Regions from separate parts of the Lentibacillus sp. Marseille-P4043 genome, predicted to be linked through region 4. Evidence: riboswitches for the same ligand, from Rfam matches in the RefSeq annotation. Region 4 holds a riboswitch; each other region holds the start of a gene.

What was found. Region 4 has a riboswitch for S-adenosylmethionine ahead of C8270_RS02750 (LLM class flavin-dependent oxidoreductase). Riboswitches for the same ligand answer to the same signal wherever they lie in the genome.
Region 1: it holds a riboswitch for S-adenosylmethionine, as region 4 does, so the genes downstream of both, C8270_RS04390 (methionine ABC transporter ATP-binding protein) here and C8270_RS02750 (LLM class flavin-dependent oxidoreductase) in region 4, are expected to answer to the same signal.
Region 2: it holds a riboswitch for S-adenosylmethionine, as region 4 does, so the genes downstream of both, ssuE (NADPH-dependent FMN reductase) here and C8270_RS02750 (LLM class flavin-dependent oxidoreductase) in region 4, are expected to answer to the same signal.
Region 3: it holds a riboswitch for S-adenosylmethionine, as region 4 does, so the genes downstream of both, metK (methionine adenosyltransferase) here and C8270_RS02750 (LLM class flavin-dependent oxidoreductase) in region 4, are expected to answer to the same signal.

The regions. Positions count from the first base shown of each region.
Region 1 covers NZ_LT984884.1:828,223-831,394, reverse strand. Annotated here, with positions in the region: gene C8270_RS04400 (MATE family efflux transporter) at 1-135, opposite strand, end outside; gene C8270_RS04395 (NAD(P)H-quinone oxidoreductase) at 431-1,408, shown strand; SAM riboswitch class I at 1,535-1,642, shown strand; SAM riboswitch class I at 1,730-1,833, shown strand; gene C8270_RS04390 (methionine ABC transporter ATP-binding protein) at 1,907-2,938, shown strand; gene C8270_RS04385 (methionine ABC transporter permease) at 2,928-3,172, shown strand, end outside.
Region 2 covers NZ_LT984884.1:3,300,123-3,303,294, forward strand. Annotated here, with positions in the region: partial or broken gene C8270_RS16365 (NtaA/DmoA family FMN-dependent monooxygenase) at 140-1,018, opposite strand; gene ssuE (NADPH-dependent FMN reductase) at 1,057-1,608, opposite strand; SAM riboswitch class I at 1,732-1,839, opposite strand; gene C8270_RS16375 (ectoine synthase) at 1,973-2,359, opposite strand; gene ectB (diaminobutyrate--2-oxoglutarate transaminase) at 2,408-3,172, opposite strand, start outside.
Region 3 covers NZ_LT984884.1:2,221,913-2,225,084, forward strand. Annotated here, with positions in the region: gene pckA (phosphoenolpyruvate carboxykinase (ATP)) at 28-1,620, opposite strand; SAM riboswitch class I at 1,815-1,921, shown strand; gene metK (methionine adenosyltransferase) at 2,046-3,172, shown strand, end outside.
Region 4 covers NZ_LT984884.1:511,495-514,666, forward strand. Annotated here, with positions in the region: gene C8270_RS02740 (BCCT family transporter) at 1-874, opposite strand, end outside; gene C8270_RS02745 (DUF3219 family protein) at 1,130-1,438, opposite strand; SAM riboswitch class I at 1,653-1,762, shown strand; gene C8270_RS02750 (LLM class flavin-dependent oxidoreductase) at 1,841-2,887, shown strand; gene C8270_RS02755 (ATP-grasp domain-containing protein) at 2,905-3,172, shown strand, end outside.

The DNA of each region.
Region 1 (3,172 bases), 320 kb from region 4:
CCCATTTCCAACAAAAATACCATCCACGACAACATTTATAGACATCAGCATCATACCAAGCAGTGTCGGAATGAAATATTGAAAAAAGCTTTTGGTTGCAGATTGTGTCGCTAAACGTTGGTTTAAAGAGCTCATACGAATCACCTCGGAATGCCAATTATTATTTATTTTAATCTTATCGTTTAGTATAGTCCATCAAACTGTACCATGGCGTAGAGGATGTTCCAAAACAAGGGGGAATTTAAGTTGAATGGTGAAAAAATCCCCCCAGTTTATCCATCACCTAACAAAATCGTTCTCATGTTCTGTCAATATAATTCACTTTGCTGCTTAAAGTTACACTACATCAGACAATCACTTTTTTTAAAACACACATGCCATTATGATATACTAACTTTCAACAAAAATAAGTTTACAAGGAGCTATTATTATGAAAGCAGTTGTAGTTAATAAACCTGGTGGTGCCGAGCAATTACAATTTCAGGAATTTCCTAACCCGACTGTAGGCAGTGGTGAGCTGCTAATTCAGGTAAAGGCATTTGCAGTCAATCGTACTGATATTATGACACGAGAAGGTAAATCAGGGTATATGCCTAATCCAATTTTAGGTATAGAGGTTGCCGGAGAAGTGGTAGAAGCTGCAGACGGGACAGATATAGAAGTTGGAACCCGTGTGATGGGCCTCGTAAATGGTGGAGCTTATGCAGAATACGTTGTTATGCCAGCTGATCGAGTGATACAGATCCCAGAAAATTTATCGTTTGAAGAAGCAACAGCAATTCCAGAGGTGTTTCTAACCGCATACCAAACTCTATTTTGGTTGGGTAATCTAACAGATCAAGATGCAGTTTTAATCCATGCAGGTGGAAGTGGGGTTGGTACAGCGGCCATCCAATTAACAAAGCAAATGACAAACGCAAAAATTATTACAACAGCGGGCTCACAAGAGAAGTTAGATTTTTGTCGGTCGCTCGGAGCTGATGTTGGAATTAACTATAAAGAACAGAACTTTGCGGAGGAAGTTTTAAAAAGTACAAATCAAGAAGGTGTAAACGTCATACTTGATTTTATTGGAGCTTCCTATTGGGAGAAAAACTTAAAAAGCATTGCAATCGATGGCCGCTGGGTACTGATAGGTGTATTGGGTGGAACAGAGGTTGAACGAGTAGATTTAATGTCAATTCTTGCAAAACGAATTCATCTGAAGGGAACATTGCTAACTCCAAGAAGTGATGCTTATAAAAAAGCTTTGACAGATGAATTTATTCGAAAAGCAATACCCTTATTCAATCAGAAAAAGTTGAAGCCCATTGTTGATCATACCTTTGCTTTCAAGGATATTCAAGAAGCACATCGATATATGGAGGCAAATAAAAACATTGGTAAGATAGTTATCTCGATTAATTAATATTGATACAACAAGGAAACCATCCCATAGTGAGGTATCGCTTTTTCAATTTTTTCAAAAAGTGTATTGACAAAGATTCGTCACGGTAGTATTGTATTAAACAATATCAAATGAATAATTTATAACTTCTTATTCAGAGAGGTGGAGGGAATTGGCCCTGCGAAACCTCGGCAACGGACTTTTTATAAAAAGAACTGTGCCAAATCCAACAAGCATATGCTTGGAAAATAAGAAGAGTGAGCGGAATTGAATGCAAATCTCTTCTTATGAATATCATAAGGAGGGATTTTTTACTTCTATGTGAAAACTAAATAGCAAGACTTCTTATCCAGAGAGGTGGAGGGGCTGGCCCTATGATACCTCGGCAGCGGACTTGTAAAAGTACTGTGCCAATTCCAGCAAGCAATAGGCTTGAAAGATAAGGAGAGGGAAACTCGTAAATGCCTCTTCTTGTTTTTCAAGAAGGGGCATTTTTTCATTTTAAAGAGGAGGGGAATTATGATTACTTTTGAGAATGTAACGAAGATATACCAAAGTGGTGAACAACAGATAAAGGCACTGGATGATGTTGATTTACAGATTGAAAAAGGCGAAATATATGGTGTTATTGGATTTAGTGGTGCCGGAAAAAGTTCATTGATACGTTGTGTGAATTTACTTGAACAACCGACTTCTGGAAAAGTAGTTGTAAATAACCAGGATCTACTCAGTCTTTCCCCAAAGGAATTAAGGGAAGCAAAACGAAGCATTGGAATGATATTTCAACACTTTAATCTATTAAATTCAAAAACGGTTTTTACGAATGTGGCAATGCCATTATTACTAATGAAGACGCCTAAGGAAGAAGTTAAAAAAAGAGTTAATGAACTGTTGGAGTTTGTCGGACTGAGTGATAAGGCTGATAATTACCCGGATCAGCTTTCAGGTGGCCAGAAACAACGAGTAGGTATTGCCCGAGCCTTGGCAACACAGCCATCCATTCTATTGTGTGACGAGGCAACATCGGCACTTGATCCGCAGACAACGAATTCAATCTTGAGGCTTTTGAAGAAAATTAATCAGGAATATAACATTACCATTCTAATCATTACTCATGAAATGGGGGTTATCCGTGAAATATGCGATAAGGTTGCAGTGCTTGATCAGGGTAAAATGATTGAATCGGGATCTGTATTTGATGTATTTGCCCAGCCTAAAACGGAAACTGCCCATAACTTTGTAAGTACAGTCATGCATGATGAAATACCAGAATCGGTTCATCAATTAATTCAATCACAAGAATCTACCAATCAAATTTACCGGATTGTGTTCGTTGGGGAATCGGCAGGTTATCCACTGTTATCTCAAATAGCCAAGCGATTTGATGTAGAGGTAAATGTTTTGTTTGGTAGTATTACAGAATTGCAAGGGACACCATTTGGAAACTTAATCGTGAAGTTTGCAGGTGAAGCAAAAGAAGTGAGTAGAGTTATTATGCATATCAACCAACAAAAGGTAACAGTGAAGGAGGTATTAGAGGATGTTAGTTGATTGGGATCAAATTATCGCAGCCCTATGGGAAACAGTTTCGATGGTTGCATTTTCATTATTATTCGCTACGATCATTGGCTTACCATTAGGTATCTTGCTCGTTGTAACACGTAAAGGACATTTATGGGAAAATGCTCCGGTATTTAATGTTTTAAATGCAATTGTAAATGTGTTCCGCTCGATACCTTTCATTATTTTGATGGTTGCAGTTATACCATTTACCCGATTAGTTGT
Region 2 (3,172 bases), 2.8 Mb from region 4:
TAAAAATAGGGGATTAGCAACTTATTTCTAACAAGTTACAGATCCCCAAAAACTTAAAAATTACTCTACAAGCAAAGTTTTCGCTTGTTTCCCCGGATGATGAGCTGGCAACTGATCTCCATGACCAAATAGATTATCCTGCTTCTTCTTCTGTTCTGCCAACAATTGGAACAAACATCGAAAGAATTTTCACCTCTTCTGGAGATCTTCCCGTTTTCTTGATATCTGCCCGTAGTTTCTGAACTGTTTCTTTAGCAGCAGCAATATTTGGTGCACCAATGAATGTAAGTTCTGCATTTTGAGCAGCAAATGCGCGACCTTTTGTAGAAGCACCTGCTTGATATATGACCGGCGTCCGCTGCGGTGATGGTTCACTTAAGTGAGCACCAGGCACTTTAAAATATTTTCCTTCATGTTTAATATCATGAACTTTGTCTGGATCGGTATAGATGCCATTTTCTTTATCAACCTTAACAGCATCGTCCTCCCAACTTTCTTCCCAAAGCTTATAGCAAACACCCAAGTATTCTGCTGCAATATCATAACGCTCATCATGTTTCACTTGGTCATCAAATCCCATATTTACTGCTGCACTTTTCAGGTAAGACGTTACAATGTTCCATCCAATCCGCCCATTCGTTAGATGATCCAACGTTGTCATTTTGCGGGCAAAAGGATATGGATGTTCATGTGTAACAGAAGCCGTTACACCAAATCCGAGATGCTTCGTTACGCCCGCCATTAACGGAACAACCAATAACGGATCATTGACTGGTACCTGTGCCCCCTGACGAACAGCCGCATCCCGTGAGCCTTGATATACATCATATGCACCTAATACATCCGCAATAAATACAGCATCAAACCGACCTTTTTCCAGTAGTTTAGCAAGTTCAATCCAATACTCACTATCCTTGTATCGATGTGATTCATCTTCTGAATGGGTCCATAATCCAGGAGATTGATGACCCGCACAGTTCATATCAAACGCATTTAAATAGATTCGTTTGTTCGGCATATTTGGATGGCCCTCCTTCATTTAATTCAAATGTTTCTTTAATACAATGAAGCTGCTAGTGCATTTTGTTTATACACCAATTCCACAAAGTAATGTAATTGCTTTTTAGTGCGTTGTAAAATGTCCTCATCAACTATTGGATTTTTCTTTTGTTTATCAATCTGACTATCAAGTACATAGATACCTTTTAGATTATATCCTTTTAATGTTGCTAGCACAGGTTTTAATGCATATTCAATTGCTAGAAGATGAGACATACTCCCACCAGTCATGAGCGGGAGGACAGGTTTATGTTTGAGCACATCTTGCGGAAGTATATCAAGCAGTGCTTTTAAAACTCCCGAATAAGCGCCTTTATACACAGGCGAACCAACTATGACACCTTTAGCCGCCTGAGTTAATGTCGCGATTTCCCGGATGGCCGGAGTATCAAAGTCTCCCGAAAATAAAGTTTCAGGTGGCACATCTTTAACCGAAATATGGGTTACCGAAAAATCTTCCTGTTTAAGTAAAGTTCCCAAATATTTCAGGACCTGTTCCGATCGGGAATATGCTGATGGACTCCCAGATAAAATAGCAATTTCACTCATACAATCATCCCTTCTATTTTTCTAACGTTCGTTATTTAGCTACTGTGAATTTTTTCATTAGAAAACCCCCTTTTCTTTTATTCGAGAAAAGAGGGTTATTTTACGTTTAACATTCAATTTCCGCTCTTATCTCCCAAGAATTACTCCCGCTGGAATTAGCACCTTCCCGACAAGTGTCAGAGGTTGCTGAAGCTTCACAGGGCCAGATCCCTCAGCTTCTCTTGATAAGATTATTTAATTTTAATTTAAAGTATATTCCAACAAATCCAATAAGTCAAGTAGGAATTAAAAAATATGGTTCAATCCAAATATGCATGTAAATAAAAGGAACCAGAATTACCTGGTTCCTTCTTTTTTCTTATTCTTATTCCGTCAACAACGGATAGTAACCTTCTTCATTATGTGTTTCTGTTCCAACAAGTGGCGGATTAAATACACACACCATGCGCATTTGTGTTCTTGCGCGAAGTAGGTGCTTATCATTCTCATCTAGTGTATACATTGTTCCTGCTTTAAGTTGCCACACTTCACCAGTTTCTACTTTTTCAATTTCTCCTTCGCCTTCAATACAATAAACTGCTTCAATATGGTTTTTATACCAAAAATAATTCTCTGTACCAGCTTTGATTAATGTATCATTCACACTAAAACCAACATTGTCTTTTTTTAATAAAAATCGGCGACTCGTCCAGTTTTCTCCTGATGTTTCGTCCTCAGTACCTTTAATATCTTCAAGTGATTTTACGATCATTTCTACATTTCTCCTCTCTATTTTTCAGGCAATATCTATTACAATGTATTATGCAAGAACGTGATTTATACTTTCTTCCAAAATTCCAAGTCCTATTTTCAAACCTTCTTTATCAATGATAAGCGGCGGAAGGAACTTAATAACTTCATCATTTGGTCCTGAAGTTTCAACTATTAATCCACGTTCAAATGCTTCCGAACAAATTTTACTAGTAACATCATTTGTATTGTCGATGGCAATTCCCTGCATTAGACCTCTACCACGAGCCTCTCCATTTAGTTCTGGGAATTTTTTGATAATCGATTGAATACCTTCCTTTAAAATAAGCGCCTTCTCTTTAATTGACTGACTGAATTCATCTGTTTCCCAATTGGTCAATGCTTCTGATGCAGCAATAAATGCAAGGTTATTGCCTCGGAATGTTCCATTATGCTCACCAGGCCCCCATTGATCATATTCTGGTTTAATCAGTGTAATAGCCATTGGTAGGCCAATACCGCCGATCGATTTAGAAAGGCAGACAACATCTGGATTAATACCAGCAGGCTCAAAACTAAAGAAAGTACCTGTTCTGCCACATCCTGCTTGAACATCATCAATAATTAATAAAATGTCCCAACGTTTACAAATATTTTCTATTTTTTTCAGCCATTCCATTCTTGCAGCATTTATTCCACCTTCACCTTGAACGGTTTCTAAAATAATTGCTGCTGGTAATGCTACACCGCTTCCACTATCTTCTAGAAAACGTTCCAAATATGCAATTGTATCTTGACCATCCATGTATCCGTCAAATGGCATTGAAACAGAATG
Region 3 (3,172 bases), 1.7 Mb from region 4:
TATCCATAAAGGATGAGTAAACAATTATTATTCAGGCTTGTAAATAGGGCCTGCTTGCATAATATCTTCACTTGCTTGCGTGAATTTGTTGAAGTTTTCATGAAATTTAGTTGCGAGTACTTTAGCTGCTTCATCATAGGCTGTTTTGTCAGCCCAGGTGTTTTTCGGTATTAGTACTTCATCAGGTACACCAGGAACATGCATTGGCATTTCTAATCCGAAAATGTCATCTTTTACTGTTTCAACGGTATTTAATTCACCTTCCAAGGCAGAATGTATCATTGCCCTTGTATACGAAAGTTTCATGCGATTCCCAACACCGTATGAACCACCAGTCCAGCCTGTATTTACTAAGAAAACATTAGAATGGAACTGATCAATCTTTTCACCAAGCATTTCAGCATAAGTGGACGGTGCTAACGGTAGAAATGGTGAACCAAAGCACGCCGAAAATGTCGCTTGTGGCTCTGTAACCCCACGTTCTGTCCCGGCAAGTTTACTTGTGTATCCACTTAAGAAATGGTACATCGCTTGTTCTTTTGTTAACTTGCTGATTGGTGGTAATGTACCGGAAGCATCAGCAGTTAAAAAGATAATCGTGTTTGGGTGACCAGCGACACTAGGTGTTACAATATTATCAATGTTTTCCAGTGAGTATGCTGCCCGGGTATTTTCCGTCAGTACAGTGTTGTCATAATCCGGCAATCTAGATTCCTTGTCAATGATGACATTTTCCAGGACAGAGCCAAAACGTATTGCGTTGAAAATTTGTGGTTCTTTTTCCTTGGACAAATTGATGCATTTTGCATAGCAACCGCCCTCAATATTGAACACACCATTAGGACTCCAGCCATGCTCATCATCACCAATCAGACGGCGATAAGGGTCAGCTGATAATGTCGTTTTACCTGTTCCGGATAAACCAAAGAACAAGGCAACATCTCCTTCTTGACCAACGTTCGCGGAACAATGCATCGAAAGTACATTTTTTTGTGGTAGTAAATAGTTCATTACAGAGAAAATTGATTTTTTAATTTCTCCCGCATATTCTGTTCCGCCGATTAAAATAATCCGTCGCTTGAAGGAAACGAGAATAAACGTCTCTGAATTTGTTCCGTCAATTGCTGGGTCTGCTTTATATGTTGGTGCAGAAACCACCGTAAATTCAGCATGATGCGATTTTAACTCTTCTTCAGTTGGTGTAATGAATAATTGTCTAGCAAATAAGTTATGCCATGCATATTCGTTAATTACCTGAATTGGCAAACGATGCTTTTTATCTGCACCGGCAAATCCTTTAAAGGAATACAATTCATTTTTATCTTTTAAATAAGCTATGACTTTCTCGTATAGCTGGTTAAATTTATCTTCATCGATTGCTTGGTTTACAAGACCCCAATCAATAAACTGTTCACAAATGTCATCTTTCACGATAAACTTATCTTTAGGTGAACGTCCGGTATATTTTCCTGTTGTTGCTTGAATTGCACCTGTTGCTGTCAATACTCCTTCGTTCCTTGCTAAGATTTTTTCAACTAGCTGAGGTACCGATAAATTGTGCTGGATATTCCCTTGCGCTAAAAGTTCATCCGATACGGTTGATCGTTCCATCGATTTCATATATGATACCTTCCTTTTTGATGGATTTTTTTATAGAGCCATGAAACGGTTTTCTTTTAAATCTGTTTATTAGTATAACACATTTATTTAATTAGTCCATACTAATATATTATTTTATTTAAAATGTTGTGCTGTCCTTTGAAAAAGTTGACACATCACAACGATTTCGGTACGATAAAACGTGAACGGACACTCTCTTATTCAGAGTTGGTGGAGGGACAGACCCGATGAACCCCAGCAACCATCACATTTGTGAAAAGGTGCTAATCTGATGCAAGGATATTTCCTTGAACAATAAGAGCGAAAGGCCACAACTCCTTTCCTCATACAAGTAGGAAAGGCTTTTTTTGTTTTAAAGGGAGTTTATATAATTGATAAATACAGAGGAGTTCCGTACCACGATATAAAGGGAGAGATTTAAGCCAATGGCTGCAAATCGTCGTTTATTTACATCTGAATCGGTAACAGAGGGACATCCGGATAAAATTTGTGACCAGATTTCAGATGCTATTTTGGATGAAATCTTATCAAAAGATCCGAATGCACGAGTAGCTTGTGAGACAACGGTGACAACTGGTTTAGTATTAGTATCAGGGGAAATTTCAACAAGTACGTATGTAGATATTCCAGCAATTGTAAGACAGACAATAAAGGATATTGGTTACACAAGAGCTAAGTTTGGTTTCGATGCTGAAACATGTGCAGTACTGACAGCAATTGATGAACAATCAGCAGATATTGCTGGTGGAGTGGACACTGCATTGGAAGCACGTCAAGGAAAGATGTCTGATGAGGAAATCGCTGCGATCGGTGCAGGTGATCAGGGGTTAATGTTTGGCTTTGCTTGTGATGAAACAGAAGAATTGATGCCATTGCCGATTTCACTCGCGCATAAATTGGCAAAACGATTAGCTGACGCAAGAAAAGATGAAATTCTACCTTATTTACGTCCGGATGGAAAAACACAGGTAACGGTAGAGTATGATGAAAATGACAATCCTGTTAAAGTAGATACAATTGTCATTTCTACACAACATCACCAGGACATTTCAACCGAACAAATTGAAAAGGATTTAATTGAGCATGTTATTCATCCGATTGTACCAGCAAATTTACTAGATGAAACAACAAAATATTTCATCAATCCAACCGGCCGCTTCGTTATTGGTGGACCACAAGGGGATGCTGGACTAACAGGAAGAAAGATAATTGTTGATACGTATGGTGGTTATGCCCGTCATGGCGGAGGAGCATTCAGTGGAAAAGATTCGACTAAGGTGGACCGCTCAGCAGCATATGCCGCTCGTTATGTAGCAAAAAATATTGTTGCTGCAGGCCTTGCTAAAACGTGTGAAGTGCAGCTTGCCTATGCGATTGGCGTTGCGGAACCCGTATCCATTGCGATTGACACATTCGGTACTGGAACAGTTACGGAAGAAAAACTCGTTGCAGCAGTTCGAGAATTATTTGATTTACGTCCGGCAGGCATTATCCGTATGCTTGATTTGCAACGGCCAATCTTTAAAAACACTGCCGCATACGGACATTTTGG
Region 4 (3,172 bases):
AAAAGCCTTCTCCGGAAACAAAAGCATCAATAATAAACATGGTTGGCCCAATAATAAGTACAACTGCAGCTAACAAAATAGTTAAACCTATATTGATGCGACTTAATAGTAATATCCCTCGATCAACACCAGTTGCCGCAGAAATAGCAGCGATCATCGATAATACTAGTACAATAATAATGCTAGTCGTTAACACATTGGGAATACCAAATAAATCATGTAATCCATAGCTTACCTGCAGACCTAGAAATCCTATAGGTCCAAGTGTTCCTGCCGCTACTGCTATAATCGAGATGATATCAGCGAGTGAACCAAGAATACTTTTATGATAAACTTTTTCTCCGAAGATCGGATATAAGATTGCTCGAGGTTTTAGCGGTTGCCCTTTAACATAATGCACATACATCATCACAATGGTTGATAACGTTCCAAGTATGGCCCACGCTACAAATCCCCAATCCATAAAGGCCTGTGCAAATGCAGCCGGGATATCGCCCGATCCTTCACCGAATAACGGTGGGGTGGTCATATAATGATACATTGGCTCAGCCGCCGCCCAAAAGACTCCCCCACTTGCCAGTAAAGTGCAAAGAATCATAGAAATCCATTTAAAATAATTGTATTTCGGTGCGGATTGATTCCCTAAACGAACCCTTCCATACTTTGAAAAGACAAAATAAATTCCAATTACAAAGTTCCCCAATAACAGTACTTGCCAATAGGCTCCAAAATACTTCGCAGACCAATTAAATAATTTTACAATCGTATCGCCCACCATTGTGCTGTTAATGAAAGATAACACAATAAATAAAATTACAAATCCTCCACTTATTAAAAATACTGTCCAATCTGTTTTATTCTCTTTTTCGTACACGCTTTTCCTCCTAATTGATTAGGAGCAAGTGTCGATAAGTGCGTGTTCAACATGTTAGCTGGTAACTTTTGAACAACCTCTATCATATTTCCACACAGACCGATGGATGGAAGATAATAACCAAACTACAATTATGAAAAACCACCGACTTGCCCTTTTATAAATAACACATAGTTGACCATTATAGGGATGTTGATGGGATCCGTCAAATATAGAAAATTGCTTGTTTACAACAAATTAACTGTTACGTTGTATTCAGTTAAGCTCTGATTTCTCCTTTAATTCCAATGCAAAGTCACCAACAGCACCATCTTCATAGAGGTTTGTGATTGACGTTGAATAGGAGTAAATGGTTGCGGGAAATTCAAGATTTTTTTCTGGAACTTTCACATGGAAATCATTGGCATATAGCAAGGTTGTAATTTCGTGGTAGTCACTGCTGTTGACTTTAAAATCAAATCCTACTTTAAGTAATTCTTTGCCCCTAGATTTATTTATAACTGTATCTACGTAAAAATTGTCCACATTAATTGTCCTATTATTTATGATCACTTTTTGATTCATTATTTTTGCCACCCTTCTTAAAATCTAATTAAATTCTAGCAGTTGAATTTAGTTATTTCTATTGTTATTGCTTCTGTGTTTCTTTTAATCCTCGTTAATGAACCGGCCGAATAAAGGGGCAACATCCTTCATAGTCCCTTGACGAGTGAAATTTCACTTAATTGATTGCTTCAATTCATAGTTATCTGGTATGATTACTTTAGTTTAATACATATTCTTATTATGAGTGGTGGAGGGAAATGGCCCGAAGAAACCCGGCAACCCACTGATGAAAGTCAGGAAGGTGCTAATTCCAGCAGAGTTGAATGCTCTGAAAGATAAGAAGGAAGCCAGACAAAAACTTCTTCTTATCGAAGAAGTTTTTTTGATTCAAATTTTAATAACAAAAAGGAGAGGATTTGAATGAAATACGGGTTTTGGTTACCTATTTTTGGTGGATGGTTACGAAATGTGGAGGATGAAAATATGCCTCCGACCTTTGATTATGCAAAGGAGGTAATTCAATCAGCAGAAAAATGGGGATATGATACAACATTAATTGCTGAATTATACTTGAATGATATAAAAGGTGTTGAGCATGATGCACTAGAGGCATGGTCAACAGCAGCGGCACTTGCTGCAGTTACAGAAAAGATTGAAATTATGGCAGCGATACGACCTGTATTCCATAATCCAGCAGTAACTGCAAAAATGACTGCTAATATTGATCATATTTCGAATGGTCGCTTTACTTTAAATGTAGTCTCCGGCTGGTGGGAAGGTGAAGCGCGTCAATATGGTGGGGAATTCACGGCACACGATGAACGCTATGATCGTACAGAGGAATTTTTGGACATCATGAAAGGTTTATGGACAGAAAAAACGCTCAGTTATAAAGGCAAATTTTATGAAATCACAGATACACACTTAGAACCGAAACCCGTGCAACGTCCGAATCCTGTTCTCTATGCAGGTGGAGAGAGCCCACGTGGAAAACAAGCGATCGTGAATACATGTGATGCTTATGTAATGCATGGAGGAACAGTTGAGGAGATTTCCAGTAAAATCACGGATATGCAAACACGTCGTGCAGAGGCTGGTAAATCACCATTTCAATCATTCGGTATGTCTGCTTATATTATTTGTCGGGACAGCGAAGAAGAGGCATTAGCAGAGTGGCAGCGAATTACCGATGTGAAAAATACAGAGGGTTACGCGGGATACCAAGACTTTATAAACAAATCCGAGCTTGAACAGCAAGTGAAATTAAACGATTATTCCGTTTCAAATCGAGGGTTACGTCCAAATTTAATTGGAACTCCTGAACAAATTGCTGAGCGTATAATTGCTTATGAGAATGTTGGGGTTGATCTCTTGCTCCTTCAGTTCTCACCTCAATTAGAAGAAATGGAACGATTTTCAAAACAAGTGATGCCACTAGTTAACGAAAAACGTAAACAACAAGTTTAAATAGGAGGTCTCATCATATGTCGGGAAAGATTTACGTGATTCATGAAAATAGTGAATGGACTGCACATTTAGCAAAACGCTTAGATGAACTGGGGTTACCTTATGAAGAGTGGCATTTGAATGAAGGAACAATTGATTTATCTACCATCCCTCCTGAAGGTGTTTTTTACAGCAGGATGAGTGCATCGTCCCATACAAGAGGTCATCGCTTTGCACCAGAATTAACGGAAGCAGTATTATCCTGGCTTGAGCGTCACGGTCGTAATGTGATAAACGGGAACCGAG